2 regions of the Rummeliibacillus sp. GQ308 genome follow, and region 1 is predicted to be linked to the other one. Evidence: a T-box and tRNA genes for the amino acid it is inferred to sense, from the RefSeq annotation. Region 1 holds a T-box; the other holds one or more tRNA genes.
The links. A T-box is a leader RNA that pairs with one kind of tRNA and senses whether it is charged. The one in region 1 lies ahead of alaS (alanine--tRNA ligase), so its partner is inferred to be a tRNA-Ala.
Positions count from the first base shown of each region.

Region 2: it encodes a tRNA-Ala, which carries the amino acid that the T-box ahead of alaS (alanine--tRNA ligase) is inferred to sense. The anticodon was not compared.

Region 1 is NZ_JCAXDQ010000001.1:1,047,916-1,055,482, forward strand. It holds gene mnmA (tRNA 2-thiouridine(34) synthase MnmA) at 1-412, shown strand, start outside; gene AC6CHJ_RS05010 (tetratricopeptide repeat protein) at 426-1,085, shown strand; gene recD2 (SF1B family DNA helicase RecD2) at 1,106-3,562, shown strand; T-box leader at 3,630-3,835, shown strand; gene alaS (alanine--tRNA ligase) at 3,879-6,542, shown strand; gene AC6CHJ_RS05025 (IreB family regulatory phosphoprotein) at 6,616-6,882, shown strand; gene ruvX (Holliday junction resolvase RuvX) at 6,885-7,304, shown strand; gene AC6CHJ_RS05035 (DUF1292 domain-containing protein) at 7,314-7,567, shown strand, end outside.
Region 2 is NZ_JCAXDQ010000001.1:1,819,933-1,827,499, forward strand. It holds gene AC6CHJ_RS09075 (sigma 54-interacting transcriptional regulator) at 1-446, opposite strand, end outside; gene AC6CHJ_RS09080 (transglutaminase domain-containing protein) at 633-1,724, opposite strand; gene trhA (PAQR family membrane homeostasis protein TrhA) at 2,127-2,768, opposite strand; gene AC6CHJ_RS09090 (ZIP family metal transporter) at 2,864-3,589, opposite strand; gene AC6CHJ_RS09095 (CHY zinc finger protein) at 3,698-4,012, shown strand; gene AC6CHJ_RS09100 (P-loop nucleotide/nucleoside kinase family protein) at 4,280-4,813, opposite strand; tRNA gene AC6CHJ_RS09105 (tRNA-Ala) at 4,949-5,021, opposite strand; gene AC6CHJ_RS09110 (cation:proton antiporter) at 5,150-6,289, opposite strand; gene AC6CHJ_RS09115 (AAA family ATPase) at 6,420-7,567, opposite strand, start outside.

The DNA of each region.
Region 1 (7,567 bases):
CCTTATGTATTATACAATCGGCCAACGTCACGGCCTTGGGATTGGTGGAGACGGCGATCCTTGGTTTGTTCTGGGGAAAGATTTAAAACGCAACGTATTATTAGTGGGACAAGGCTTCCACAATGATAAGCTTTATTCAACAAGCTTAAAAGCTGTAAAAACAGGCTTCACGACGCATCGTGATATGCCGAAAACATTCCAAGCGACCGCGAAATTCCGCTATCGCCAACAAGATGTGCCGGTGACAGTTGAAATCACTGGTGATGATGAATGGTACGTAACATTCAACGAACCAACACGTGCTATCACTCCTGGCCAATCTGTTGTACTTTATGATGGTGATGAATGTTTAGGTGGCGCTACAATAGACGAAGTATTTAAAGACAGTAAAAAACTAACGTATGTAGGGTAATAGAGGTGAAAATATGGATTTAAATGAGTTAGGTATTAAAGCCATCCAAGAAAAACGGTATGAAGATGCCGCAAAAGCCTTTACACAAGCTATAGAAGAGAATCCAAATGAAACAATTGGCTATATTAACTTTGGAAATTTGCTTGCATCGCTTGATGATATCGAGCGAGCAGAGCGATTCTTCCAAAAAGCTATTTCATTGGATGAATCTGCGGCAACTGCTTATTATGGCCTTGCAAACCTTTACTACAATTCAGAACGGTATACAGAAGCAGCAAAACTTTATGAACGTTCTATCCGCCATGGTATTCAAGGAGCAGACGCTTATTTTATGCTTGGCAAAAGCTTTGAACATATCGACGAGCCGAAACTCGGATTGCCTTATATGCAAAGAGCTGCAGAACTAGCCCCGGAAGATTTACAGATCAGGCTTTCTTATGGCATTATGTTAGCTACTTTGGAGCTTTTTAATGAAGCAGAAAAAGAACTGAAGTATGTAATCGATACAGATTGGAACAATGCCGATGCCCATTATAATCTGGGTGTCCTGTATGCTGTTTCTACCGATAAGATAGAAGATGCACAGTATCATTTAAAGCAAGCTTTTACTTTGCAGCCAGAGTTTGATCAAGCACGTTACATTCATGACATGCTTGCAATGAAAAAAGATTAAAAAGAAAGGTGGTGGCAGCGTTGGCTGAAAATCTATCTTTATTTTCCGATGAACCACTTTTTATTGTCGGCCGGCCTGTCGTCACAATATTTCATAATGCACAAAACTTATTCTCGATTATTAAATTGAAAATCCAAGAAACAAATACGGATTATAAAGAAAAAGAGATTATTGTCGCAGGCTATTTTCCTGCTGTCTCAGAAGAAGCGTTATACCGTTATACAGGGCAGCTGAAACAGCATCCTAAATATGGGCTGCAGTTTCAAGCTGCCACTTTTGAAAAAGAGATTCCAGCAACTGAAACAGGTGTCGTGCAATATTTATCTAGCGATTTATTTCCGGGGATAGGCCACCGTACAGCTGAAACGATTGTTCAACAGCTAGGTGCAGATGCTATTAAAACCATCATTGAAAATCCTGATGTGTTGGATGACGTTCCACGCTTAACAGAAGATAAAAAACAAACACTGCGCTCTGTACTTGAGCAAAATTTAGGGCTTGACCGCATTATGATTCAATTGAACGAATGGGGATTTGGTGCTCAAATTGCTGTGAAGATTTATCAAATGTATGAAGGTGAGACACTACAAGTACTACAAAAAAATCCGTACCGCCTCATTGAAGATATTGAGGGGATTGGTTTTCAGCGAGCGGATGAACTGGGCGCTAGGCTACAAATCACCGGCAACCATCCCGACCGCATCAAAGCCTCTATACTTCACTTGTTAAACACTGCCTCATTATCAGAAGGGCATGTTTTTTTAGATGCAAGAGAAATTTTGCCTGCTTCCAAGGCGATGCTTGAATCGAGTCAGTCATGCACGATTGAATACGATGATATTTCCCAAGCAATAATTGAACTAGGCGAGAATGGCAAAGTTTGCGGTGAAGAAACAAGAGTTTATTTGCCGTCTCTTTATTATTCTGAAATAGGCATTGCTTCAAAGATTACAGAGCTAGCTCAAAAAAACGAAGAGCACTCATCTTTTCCTTCTTCTGAGATAAGGAAAGTAATTGGTGAAGCAGAAGAGCGCTTTGGTGTTACATATGCAGATACACAAGTAAAGGCAATTGAAACGGCTATTAATTCAGCTGTAATGATTTTAACGGGGGGCCCCGGAACGGGGAAAACAACAGTTGTCAGGGGAATAGTGGATGTCTATGCAGAACTTCATGGGCTCTCGCTAAACCCTAAAGATTATGCAGAGAAAGAAGAGGCCTTTCCAATCGTTCTAGCGGCTCCTACAGGTAGAGCTGCCAAGCGCTTAAGCGAATCAACGGAACTGCCTGCAATGACTATTCATCGCTTGTTAGGTTTCACGGGTCAAGAAAAGGAAGAAGATGTGGAGCGAGAAGTAATGGGGCGGCTTATTATAGTCGATGAAATGTCAATGGTTGATACATGGCTCGCACATCAACTTTTGAGGGCATTGAATGATGACTGCCAAGTAATATTTGTAGGCGACCAAGACCAACTTCCGCCGGTAGGTCCAGGACAGGTTTTAAAGGATCTGCTTGCCTCAAAAGCCATTCCAACAGTGGAGTTAACAGATGTTTATAGGCAATCAGAAGGGTCATCAATAATTCAGTTGGCACATGAAATGAAACGTGGTACTGTCCCTCAAGACTTGATGGTGAAAACAAGTGACCGTTCATTTATACGTGCAACCCAAGATCAAATTGCAGACGTTGTAGGGCAAGTGGTCAAGAGTGCTATTAATAAAGGTTTTTCTATTCATGACGTCCAAGTGCTCGCACCAATGTATCGTGGCAATGCGGGCATTGATGCAATGAACAAAATGCTACAAGAATTACTAAATCCCAAAAAAAACCAAAAGACAAAAGAGATTGCCTTTGGTGATACGATTTACCGGATTGGCGATAAAGTGCTACAACTTGTTAATCAGCCAAATAACAATGTGTTTAATGGCGATATGGGTGAAGTCATTTCAATTGTGAAGGCAAAAGAAACGATTGAAAAAACGGATTTAATGGTTGTATCGTTTGATGGCATTGAAGTAACGTATCAAAAAAGTGATCTAAATCAGGTAACGCTTGCGTATTGCTGCTCCATTCACAAATCGCAAGGAAGCGAGTTTCCGATGGTTATAATGCCAATAGTCCGCGGTTATTCCAAAATGCTTCGGAAAAATTTGCTATATACAGGTATTACAAGAGCTAAAAATTTTCTTATTCTATGTGGCGAGCCAGACACATTTGTGTATGGCTTTCAAAAAACAGATGATATGAAACGCCATACCTCACTTGTAGAGCGTTTATCATTGGATGAGACAACTGAAATCAAATCGCTAGAAGAAAAGAATGATACAAAAACGGAATCAACTGAGAAAGAAGCAATACAATCAGTAGAGGACAAGTTACCTGTTGCTTTAACGCTAGATAATTATTCAGGCATTCATCCAATGATTGGAATGGCGGGCATTAGCCCTTATGATTTTATGAATAATGAGAATTGACAGAAGTAAAAGCATTTCTTAAAATAAGTAAGAGTTATCCTATTTAAACAAGATTGATCTCTAATACTGCAATACGTTGAAGGAAAAAAGTACTTGTTGGTCCGTGTACAGAAAGAGGTTCCTAGGCTGTGAGAACCTTCACTACCCAATTTGGAAAAGCTATTCCTGAGTGTAGCCAAAAACTACCGTGTGCCGCGTTAAGGTAATTAAGTGATAATAGCAAAAGCTATTATAATTAGGGTGGTACCGCGAATAGAAACCTTCGTCCCTGTTACAGTGGATGGGGGTTTTTTTATATATAAAAGGAGGAAAATTAATGAAAACATCAGCAGAAATTCGTCGCAAGTTTATCGAATTCTTTGAAGAGAAAAAACACAAACAAGAACCTAGTATGCCGCTTGTGCCAATTAATGACGCGTCATTACTATGGATCAATTCCGGAGTAGCAACGTTGAAAAAATATTTTGATGGCTCAGTGATCCCTGAAAATCCACGTATTACAAATGCACAAAAAGCAATACGTACGAATGATATTGAGAATGTCGGCAAAACAGCTCGCCACCATACATTCTTTGAAATGCTTGGGAACTTCTCTATTGGTGATTACTTTAAAAAAGAAGCTATCCACTATGCGTGGGAGTTCTTAACAGATCCAAAATGGATGGGCTTTGAAGGTGAAAAATTGTCCATTACCATACATCCGGAAGATAATGAGGCCTATACGATTTGGAAAGACGAAGTTGGTATTCCAGAAGAACGCCTAATTCGTTTGGAAGGGAACTTCTGGGATATTGGAGAAGGTCCTAGTGGCCCTAACTCAGAAATTTTCTACGATCGCGGAGAGAAATACGGCAACGACCTAAAAGATCCAGAATTATATCCGGGCGGTGAAAATGAGCGCTATCTAGAAATATGGAATCTTGTTTTTTCTCAATTTAATCATAATCCAGATGGCACATATACACCTCTGCCAAAACAAAACATTGATACAGGTATGGGCCTAGAACGTATGGCTTCAGTTGTTCAAGATGTGCCAACTAACTTTGATACAGATTTGTTTATGCCAATTATCGAGAAAATTGAAGAATTTGCAAATCGTAAATACAAACGCCCAAATGAAATCGATTTAAATGAAATCTTTGGCAGCGAGGAAGATATAAACACGCCATTCAAGGTCATTGCAGACCACATCCGGACAGTGGCATTTGCAGTTGGTGATGGAGCATTACCTTCAAATGAAGGTCGTGGTTATGTGCTTCGCCGTTTACTTCGCCGTGCCGTACGATATGCAAAACAAATAGGTATCGAAAAACCATTCATGTACCAACTTGTACCAACAGTTGGTGAGATCATGGCTGACTTCTATCCAGAAGTGAAAGAAAAAGCGGAATTTATCGCTCGCGTTATTAAGAACGAAGAAGAAAGATTCCATGAGACATTACATGACGGCCTTTCTATCTTCAATGAAGTGGTAGAAGCCCAAAAAGCGAACGGACAAACAAGCATTCCTGGAGCAGATGCATTCCGTTTATATGATACCTACGGCTTCCCAGTCGAATTGACAGAGGAATATGCAGAAGAAGTAGGCATGACAGTGGATGTTGAAGGTTTCGAAGCAGAAATGGAAGTTCAACGTGAACGTGCTCGTAATGCACGCCAAGATGTCGATTCTATGCATGTCCAATCAGAAGTACTTGCAAACCTAACAGAGGCAAGCACATTTGTGGGTTATGAAACTCTTGAGACAAACACAACAATTGCGGCAATGGTAGTAAATGGACAAATCGAAAAAACAGCTTCAGAGGGTAATGAAGCACTAATTATTCTTGCTGAAACACCTTTCTATGCTGAAATGGGTGGGCAAATTGCTGACCATGGTTCAATTAGCAACGATTCATTCAATGCATTTGTAAAAGATGTCCAAAAAGCGCCAAATGGCCAAGCATTGCATACAGTTATTGTTGAATCTGGCGAAATGCATGTAGGTGAAGATGTATTTGCACAAGTTGATCGCACAGAACGTAACTTGACTGTGAAGAACCATACAGCAACACATCTATTGCAACGCGCACTAAAAGATGTGTTAGGCGATCATGTAAGCCAAGCGGGTTCATATGTAGGACCAGACCGTCTTCGTTTTGACTTCTCACACTTTGGCGCTGTTACTAAAGAAGAGTTAGAAAAAATAGAGCAGATCGTTAACGAAAAAATCTGGGATGACATCGCAGTAGTTATTCAGGAGATGCCAATTGCGGAAGCGAAAGAAATTGGTGCAATGGCTTTATTTGGTGAAAAATATGGTGATGTCGTGCGCGTAGTACAAGTGTCCGATTATTCTATTGAACTATGCGGTGGTATCCATGTTAAACGTTCTTCAGAAATTGGATTCTTTAAAATTATGTCAGAAAGCGGTATTGGTGCAGGCACTCGACGTATTGAAGCTGTAACAGGCAAAGCTGCATATCAAGCAACGAAAGAAGAACAGCATGTTTTAGAACAAGCTGCTAGTTTGCTGAAAGCAAATCCGAAAGACTTAGTCGCACGTGTGGAAAGTCTTCAACAAGAGTTGAAAGAGCAACAACGCGAGAATGCGTCATTATCTGCCAAAATAGCAGGTGCACAAGCTTCAACTATCTTATCATCAGCACAGAAAATCGGCGAAGTAACGGTGCTGGCAACAAAGGTTGAAGCAAAAGACAACAATCAATTACGCCAACTAATGGATGATTTGAAAGCTAAAATGGACCATAGTGTCATTGTTTTAGGCGCAGCATCTGAAGGTAAAGTTATGCTGATTGCCGGGGTAACAAAAGATCTAGCAAACGGAAACTATCACGCAGGCAAGATTGTGAAAGAAGTTGCAGAGATTTGCGGAGGCAAAGGCGGAGGCCGTCCTGATATGGCGATGGCGGGTGCAAAAGATGCTTCTAAATTGGAAGAAGCGTTGGATTCCGTGTATAATTATGTAAAATCTATTTAAAAGGTTTGTTGAATAGGGTATACTAACATAGATACAAGACGTTATTCTACTATTTTAAAGTGAGGTGCCCTGCATGAGTAAGTTTGATCAGACGATGAAATTTAATTTCCCTGAAGAATCGATGGAACAAGAAGTTAGAGAAACCATGCAACGAGTACATGCAGCGCTAGAAGAAAAAGGATACAATCCTATCAATCAAATCGTTGGTTATCTATTATCAGGAGATCCTGCTTATATCCCTCGTCATCAGGATGCACGGAACAAAATTCGTAAACTTGAACGTGACGAAATTTTAGAAGAGTTGGTTAAGTTCTATATTAAAAAGAATAACGAGGCATAATGATGAGAATAATGGGTTTAGATGTTGGCTCCAAAACGATTGGCGTAGCAATTAGCGATGCGCTAGGTTGGACAGCCCAAGGTATCGAAACGGTAAAAATTGATGAGGAAAATAATGAATTCGGCATTGAAAGAATCCAAGAGCTGGTGAATGAGTATGACATTGCTGAATTTGTTGTAGGTTTCCCCAAAAATATGAACAATACCGTTGGACCAAGAGGCGAGGCATCACAGGCTTATGCAAAGCTTTTAGAAGATACATTTTCTAAGCCAGTAACGCTTTGGGACGAGAGATTGACAACAATGGCTGCGGAACGTTTGCTAATCGAAGCGGATGTACGTCGCAAAAATCGAAAAAAAGTCATTGATAAAATGGCGGCGGTTATGATTCTCCAAGGATACTTAGACCGAAAACAGTTATGAGGTGGAATTATGGAAGAATTTGAAGAAAGACATATTACAATTGTAGACGATGAAGGCAATGAGCAACTTTGCGAAGTGCTTCATACATTTGATTCCGAACAATTCGGCAAATCATATGTACTTTACTCTATTATTGGTTCAGAAGACGAAGATGGCACAGTTGAGATCTTCGCATCCTCCTATGAACCATCAGATAATGGAACAGACGGTGAACTTACTCCAATCGAAACAGATGAAGAGTGGGATTACATCGAATCTGTTAT
Region 2 (7,567 bases), 770 kb from region 1:
GGACTGCAAGTTAATAAATCATCAATCGTGTAAATGGTATTATTTTTTCGATAAATTTTGTGAGATGAATAACTTTCAAGAGTTTGTATATTTCCATTTCCATAATAAATTTTGGAAAACTCTATTGCTCCCATTGTCTTCCCATTCACTTTAATCGGAAACGTAGAATTAAAGGAAGAATATGAAAAACCATTCTGTGCGGTTAATCGCTGGGTTACACCACACAACGGCTCCCCTGATTGAAGCACGCTTAATATGGTACTTTCTTCGTTAGGTAAATCTTTATATAGATGGGTCACTTGTTCCCCAATAAAGTTCTCAGGTTTAAATCCTAAATGTTGAAGTATAGATAGATCAGCCATATCATAAAAGATTGTTTTTCCTTCTTCATTAACGATCAAAATATTCTCATAATCATGTAGAGGCGTAATTCCTTGTAAGTGCATCACTCGCACTCCTTTTGGATATTTTTCTATAATAATATCACAATTTTCGAAACTCTAGTCGTAACCAAACTTTATAGAACTAGTAAAAAACCTTTCAAACTGTAAGCAGTTCGAAAGGTTTGAGATTGAATAAAAGTTAATCTACATATATATTAGACTTTTTAATACATTTAACCATTTTGCTATTCATTTGCTGGCTGACTCTGTATATTGGTTAATGCTAGCGAAAATCGTTCCGCTATATTTTGTTCCATCTTCTTTCACTTTGGACATATTGCCTGTGTAGTCTTTTAATAGTAACCAGTGGTCCTTTGCCTCTATGTTTTGTAGAGGCATCACGTGCTGAAGAAGAACTGATTTTTGTCTTGTAGTTGTATTCCACTTATATAGATTTGAATCATTTGGTAATGTATAAAAAACATTATTGTTGTCTACTGTAAATGCTTGAGCATTCATCAAACCTTCGTATTTTTTGCTTTTCGCTTGAAAGAGCGAGTCATAATTCCACATATGATCTTTTGCAAGTTGATTATCACTAATCAAAAAGTAGTTAAGTCTGTATCGTTCACCTCGGTCAGGCATAGGGTCATTCCAAGTGATATCAAGGTTGTACCATTTACCATCCAGCTTTACTTTATTCCAGGCATGGTTTTCACCTTTAACTTTACCTGTAATGTATTTGGTTTGCAGTCCTGATTCTCTTAAAAGCAAATCTGCAGCTAATGCGTATCCCTGGCATACTGCTTTATGGTCAAATAATGCAGCATATGCAGAATGACCACCATGAGTTGCATTTTCGCTATACTCAATATGTGAGGCCAAATAGCCATTGATGAAAAATACCTTTTCAAAATCCGTCATCTTCTGAACATGATTATTTTGAATTATTTTTTTTACTTTGTGGTGTATCTTTTTCTCTTGATCTGCAGTAGTTAAATAGAATGTTTTTATTTCGATTTTAGTAAAACCCATAGTGGAAGATATATAGTAAGAGTAACCATCTAAATTACCAAAACCATAATTGCCGACAGAGCTTATTTCTTTGAAAACGCTTTTCAGCTGTTGTTCTGCTTCTTTAGCCTTATAAATGGGGTATTTTGTTTGAATGGTGAAGTGTGGTTTTACTTCATTCAAGTTTTTTAAGATTTCGTGCTTTAATTGCTGCTGAGACTCAACTTTCGGCGTACCACCTGATGCATATACATTTAAATGGATATAATAAATGGCAGCACCTAAAAAAATGAAGATTCCAAGCAATACGGCAAGAAATTTCTTCATATGCTTTCCTTCTTTCAATATTAATAATCTATCAAAAACATATCATTTTAAGTGAATCTATATATTAACTATAATACAAAATCACTAAATTGAAAGAAGCATATTTTGCCACTCTATCCAACGTATTGTCTATGTTATGCAGTATCTTGATATTTGCCACAAGAAAAGATACTGAGACAAGAGTATTTTAGGTATTAAAAAAACCGAACTCTATGTGAAATCAATTTCACATTTGCCGGTTTTTTTTAATAATTTTTCTCTTGAATGTAGTCATAATGAAAAACTTACATAAAATTACGATCAACCGTGTTCCGTTCCATTTAAAATTATTATATAAAGTTCAATTATTCAACATTGGAAGGAGTTAATTTTTTATGTCCCAGCCTCTTGCGCTTTTGAAGTTTATAAATAATCAATAATACACCAATACATCGATGCACTACCTGCTAAGACAAATAAATGCCAAATTGCATGGTTGTAGGGAATTTTATTGTTTTGGTAAAAATAAGCACCGACTGTATAAAAAATGCCACCTGCTAGCAAAATCAAAAATCCCGTCCATGTAATATGTGCAACTAATGGGTTAATAGCAATAACTACAAGCCATCCCATACTTATATAGAATAATAAGGATAGCTTTTTGTAGCGATAGATGAAGAAGCATTTACAGACAATTCCAATACATGTCAGAATCCATTCAATTAGGCAAATGGTTATGCCTAGCTTGCCCCCAACCCCAATTAATGCGATTGGCGTATATGTACCTGCTATGAAAAGATAAATAGAAAAGTGATCTAACTTTGAAAAAATATGCTTATATTTCTTGAATCCGTGAAATAAAGTGGAAGACAGATAAAGAATCATCATTGTTAATCCAAATACTATAAAGCTTGCCATATATATTGATGATGAAACAACATTTGCTTTGTGCATTAACAAAATTAAAGCGGGAATGGAAAGCAAAAACCCTATACCATGTGTGATGACATTCCAAAACTCCTCGTTATGATTATCGTGTTCTGCCATATTTATTGATTCGCTCATAACTTTTCCCCCTTTGTTGTTGCTTGTATAATTATTATGAAAGTTCTTAGGTATATTTCCAACTGCCCAATGTCACTGATTGACTATTACAATTATCATATTGGTGGAAAAAAGAAAAGAAAACTCGCCATGACGAACATACCCAAAATAAGATATTTCAAAACATATAAAAATGAAGTGCGTCCTGCTGCTTCCATTATAATTTCCTTCCAAACTACGCTTATAATCATTCCTATAGAGAAACTAAGAAGAATAGCCCAAAAAATTGGATAGGACGCTCCAATGACACTTCCAAGAATTGCTCCAAGTCCTACTGGAAATGACACTGCTAGCAGAATGAATATGTGTCGTTTAAATGATATCTTTGCAAGTGATATAGGAATAAATATTGCCAGCCCTTCAGGAATATTATGTAAAACAATAGGAAACAGTAATGAACTACTCATTCCAGTTGTTTCGCCGAATCCTAATGACAAACCTAGAGGTAGATTGTGAATTGCTATACTTAAGGCTAAAATAGCTCCTGCCCTACCATGTTGCTCCCTTTGAAAATTCTTTGATTCCATCTCACCGTGCATGAATCCATGCAATACGCTAAACGCAAAAATACCCCAAAATACGCCTATACCAAAAATCATCGCACCACTTAGCTTTAAGCTTTCTGGAATAATTTCGATAAAAAGCAGCCCTAGGAGAATACCTGCGCAAATGCCATTAATAGCAGCCGCTTTTCGTATTGTTCCTTTAAAAATAGTTGCAAGTATACCTCCAACACCAAGACCGCTGGCAGTTGCCAAAAAGCCAATAATTCCTATCCCCATATATCCACCTCCACATTCTGTTAAATATATGGATATAAGCTTCATTTTATTCAAGTTGTTGGAAAGGGATATGTTACAATTGTAGAAAAACTTGAAGGAGATTGTAAATTGCGCGTCTTAGGAAATGTTATTGATCAAGAAACACGGTGTACTCACTATCATACAGTTCTCGATGTCATTGCTATCAAATTTGCTTGCTGCGGCGAATATTATCCTTGTTATAAATGCCATGAAGAAAATGCTGATCATCCGATCCAAAAATGGCCAAAAGAAAAATTTGATGTAGAAGCCATATTATGTGGGGTTTGTAAAACTGAACTCACCATTCATCAGTATATGAATACAAATCACTGTCCTTCTTGCAATGCAAAGTTTAATGACGGTTGTGTAAACCATTACCCAATTTATTTTAATATAGATTGAGAAGTATAGAGTTTTGACAATTTGAAGTGTTCAAACTCATCCTAATATATTTAATGATCCTCTATCCCCTAACAAAAAATGAGGCTTAGTCAAAAATATTTTAACTAATTTAAAAAACCAAACACATGTGAAATTAATTTTCACACATAGTTCGGTTTTTCTTTTTATTATTTTTTTAATTCATTCATATATAGTTTAGAAAGGATAATTTTGTTATTCCTAACTTTTTACAGCTAAAACTAACGACGTCTTGTTAGAAGCATGTCTCTATGTCATTTTATATTTTAGATTGTTTAGAATTTCATTTAATACATATGTAGTGGATGTATTTTTGCTTGTATTTAAAAGGTATTTTTCATCTAAATCTGTCTCTAAAAACTCATCTAGTAAAATTAAGCATCGTTCACCCATTCGATGTTCTGGAATTCGCATATGATCTCTGCTAACCAAAGTCTCTTTATCAGTCCATAAAACCGCATAATAAACCTCTACACTTAAACTTTTCAGGTTTTCACTAAGCCATTCTGCTTCTTGAGGAAAAGTTACATAATCGACAACTACATCATTTCCATAATTCAAAAAATTCTTTGTAAGGGCTAGAATATTGTCCCAAATTAAAGATACCTCTTCTGGACTTTCCCATGGTTTTTTTCTCCCGTTAATGTGCATATGGCTAATGTAGTCACCAGAAATATAAGCACTTTGCTTTAAGATTTTGACGAGTTCCTTAGAAGTTGTTGATTTACCCACTCCTGCTGGTCCTGATACTATAAAGACTTTATTTACTTCCATCTTATTCATTGAAAGAAACTCCTTTTTGAACACGACCTGTAATAATCCTTAATTTGGTTTTTTCTCATCAAACAGCACTAATAATGACTATTTAAAATTTACAGATAATTAATTATAGATTGGTAGGGTTTGAGTAATTCTATATGGAGCATAGCGGGATCGAACCGCTGACCTCTTGCATGCCATGCAAGCGCTCTCCCAGCTGAGCTAATGCCCCCATTTTTATAAATTTATTATAGCTTATTCTCTATGTTTCGAACAAGAGAATATTAACTTGTTATCAGTTAGTCATATTGCATCTATAGTCAAAACGCCCAATCTTATGATTGAGCGTTTTTTTGAATTCTAATTTTCTTGTGATTTCCCAAATATTCCTTTTAGGAGTGGAGGTGTAGCTAATGTTGTAATAACGACAACAATAATCATTGGCGTATAATACTCTGTTGGCAATAGTTTTGAGTCTAGTCCCATTGCTGCAATAATTAATGCTACCTCCCCACGAGATATCATACCTGCTCCTATACCCATTGATGATCGCATAGAAAAGCCTGACATTTTTGCGCCAAGACCAGACCCGATGAATTTCGAAAGAAGCGCAATCAATGAAAATACAAAGATAAGCCATATTTGATTTCCGATACCTGCAAAACTAACGGATAAGCCAATGCTTACGAAGAAAAATGGTACAAATAAGCCATTTGCAATCGGCTCAACCTTTTCCTCAATTTCCTCTTTAAATTTGGTTTGAGATATCGCAATCCCTGCGAAAAACGATCCAATAATCGCTGCAATACCTAAAGAATCTGCGAAATAGGCAAAGCCAAAGCAAATAATTAACGCTCCACTAAGCAATGGCACTGTTACTTTTAATTTTGAAAACAGTCTCAAAAACGCAGGTACAACCCAGATTGATACTAAAATAATGATAGCAAAGAAGATGACTTTTTTACCGATCAACCAAGTAATGCTAACATCAGAGTCCCCAAAGAAACTCATTGCTACTGCCAACAAGACGACGACAATAATATCATCTAAAACTGCTGCACCTAGCAAAGTAGAACCTTCTTTACTATTTAACCAACCAAGTTCTTTTAATGTTTGTACCGAAATGCTGACGGAAGTAGCGGATAAAAGCAATCCTATAAATATAGCTTGCGCTGTTGATAAGCCATAATAAATGGATCCTGCATATCCCAATAAAATAGGAACAATGATACCACCTACTGCAACTAGTAACGCAGCCTTTTTGTTTCGATTTAGATCCGATAAATTTGTTTCAAGCCCCGCCAAAAACATAAGGAGGATAACACCGATTTCACTGAACTGTTTCACAATATCCGTATCGTCAATCCATCCTAATAAAGCAGGTCCAATAACAATACCAATAATAATCTTCCCTAATACAGATGGCTGCCCTAGCCTAACACTCAAATGGCCGGCCAATTTAGTCGCTAGTAATACAAGCACAATTTGTAAAATAAACACATTTTCCCTCCTTGAAAATAAAAAAACACATGGCGGTGCCAGATTGACTGACTCCACCATGTGTTACATTTAAATATTAATTTATACACCTAGTATACTATACTCCATGCCATCTGTAAAAGAATTAGTCTTATTTTACAAGCTGTATACCTTTGATTGCACTTTCCACTTTTACAGCGTTATGCTGGACGATGAAAACCTTGCTATACTTTTCATAGTACCTGTCATCATGTGCTTTAGGTGACAAGATAATAAGCTTGCGCTCTAGTTCTCTAGCATACAATTCAAAAACCTTTTCTTTTCGGTTTTCATCTAATGCACTATCAAATTCATCTAGTATTATATAACCTGGTGTTGTATCTAAATGTTGCAATAAGGTGAGTGCAAATAGGAGTGAGCTTAATGATTCTTCCCCGCCCGATACACCCTTTCCATATTTTCCATTTCTCGCTTTTACACTCACATCTTGTAGCCTTCTGCCATGACCCGCTTTATGCGCCTTTACATATAATTTAAAAATAGCTCGTCCTCGTTTGTCTTCATATCGTTCCCAAATGATTTCGCTTTCAAAGTTAAATAGGCTCATATAGGTTTGGAATTTCTTGTTCAAAGCTTCAACAAGTCCATGGACCGTTGTATCCAACTTATCTTCTTTATCTACTAACAATAGCCTTTTTTCTTCTACTAATTCTTCCATCAAAGCGGCATCAGATTGTTTTTTCTCGTACTCTTCTTTCCGTTTTTTATAGTTTTCTTCGGCTTGTGGATCAACTTCTCCCTTACGTGCATTTTCAAAGGCAACTCGCGCTTTTTCATTTTCCGAGAGCAGTATTGGCATCGACAGGCTAGTATCAATTTGCTTCTGCATTGCTATTTCGTATAAATCAGGAATGAGGTGTTTTAGCTGCTGCAGAAGAATTTCGTAGCGGGTAATTTCCGCTTGATTAGCTTCTATTTTTTCTTCTAAATGTGTTCTATCCTTCTCCACATTAGTCATTTCCCGTTTATTGTCATCTATATCAAACCCTAAATCTCTTATATTGCGGTTAAAATCTCTTGTAAAATCATGCAATGATTGCACTTTAACGTAATACTCTTCTTTACTCGCTCGAATAAGATGTAATTTGTCTAGTATATCTCTTTCTTCTTGTTCTAGGTTGGTTAATTGCTGCTGTTCTTCTTTTAATTCACCAATCCGCGAATAAATATCAAGTTGTTGCTCTAGAAATTGCATGCGATGCACTATAAATGCGAACTCTTGATGTAGATGTATTATTT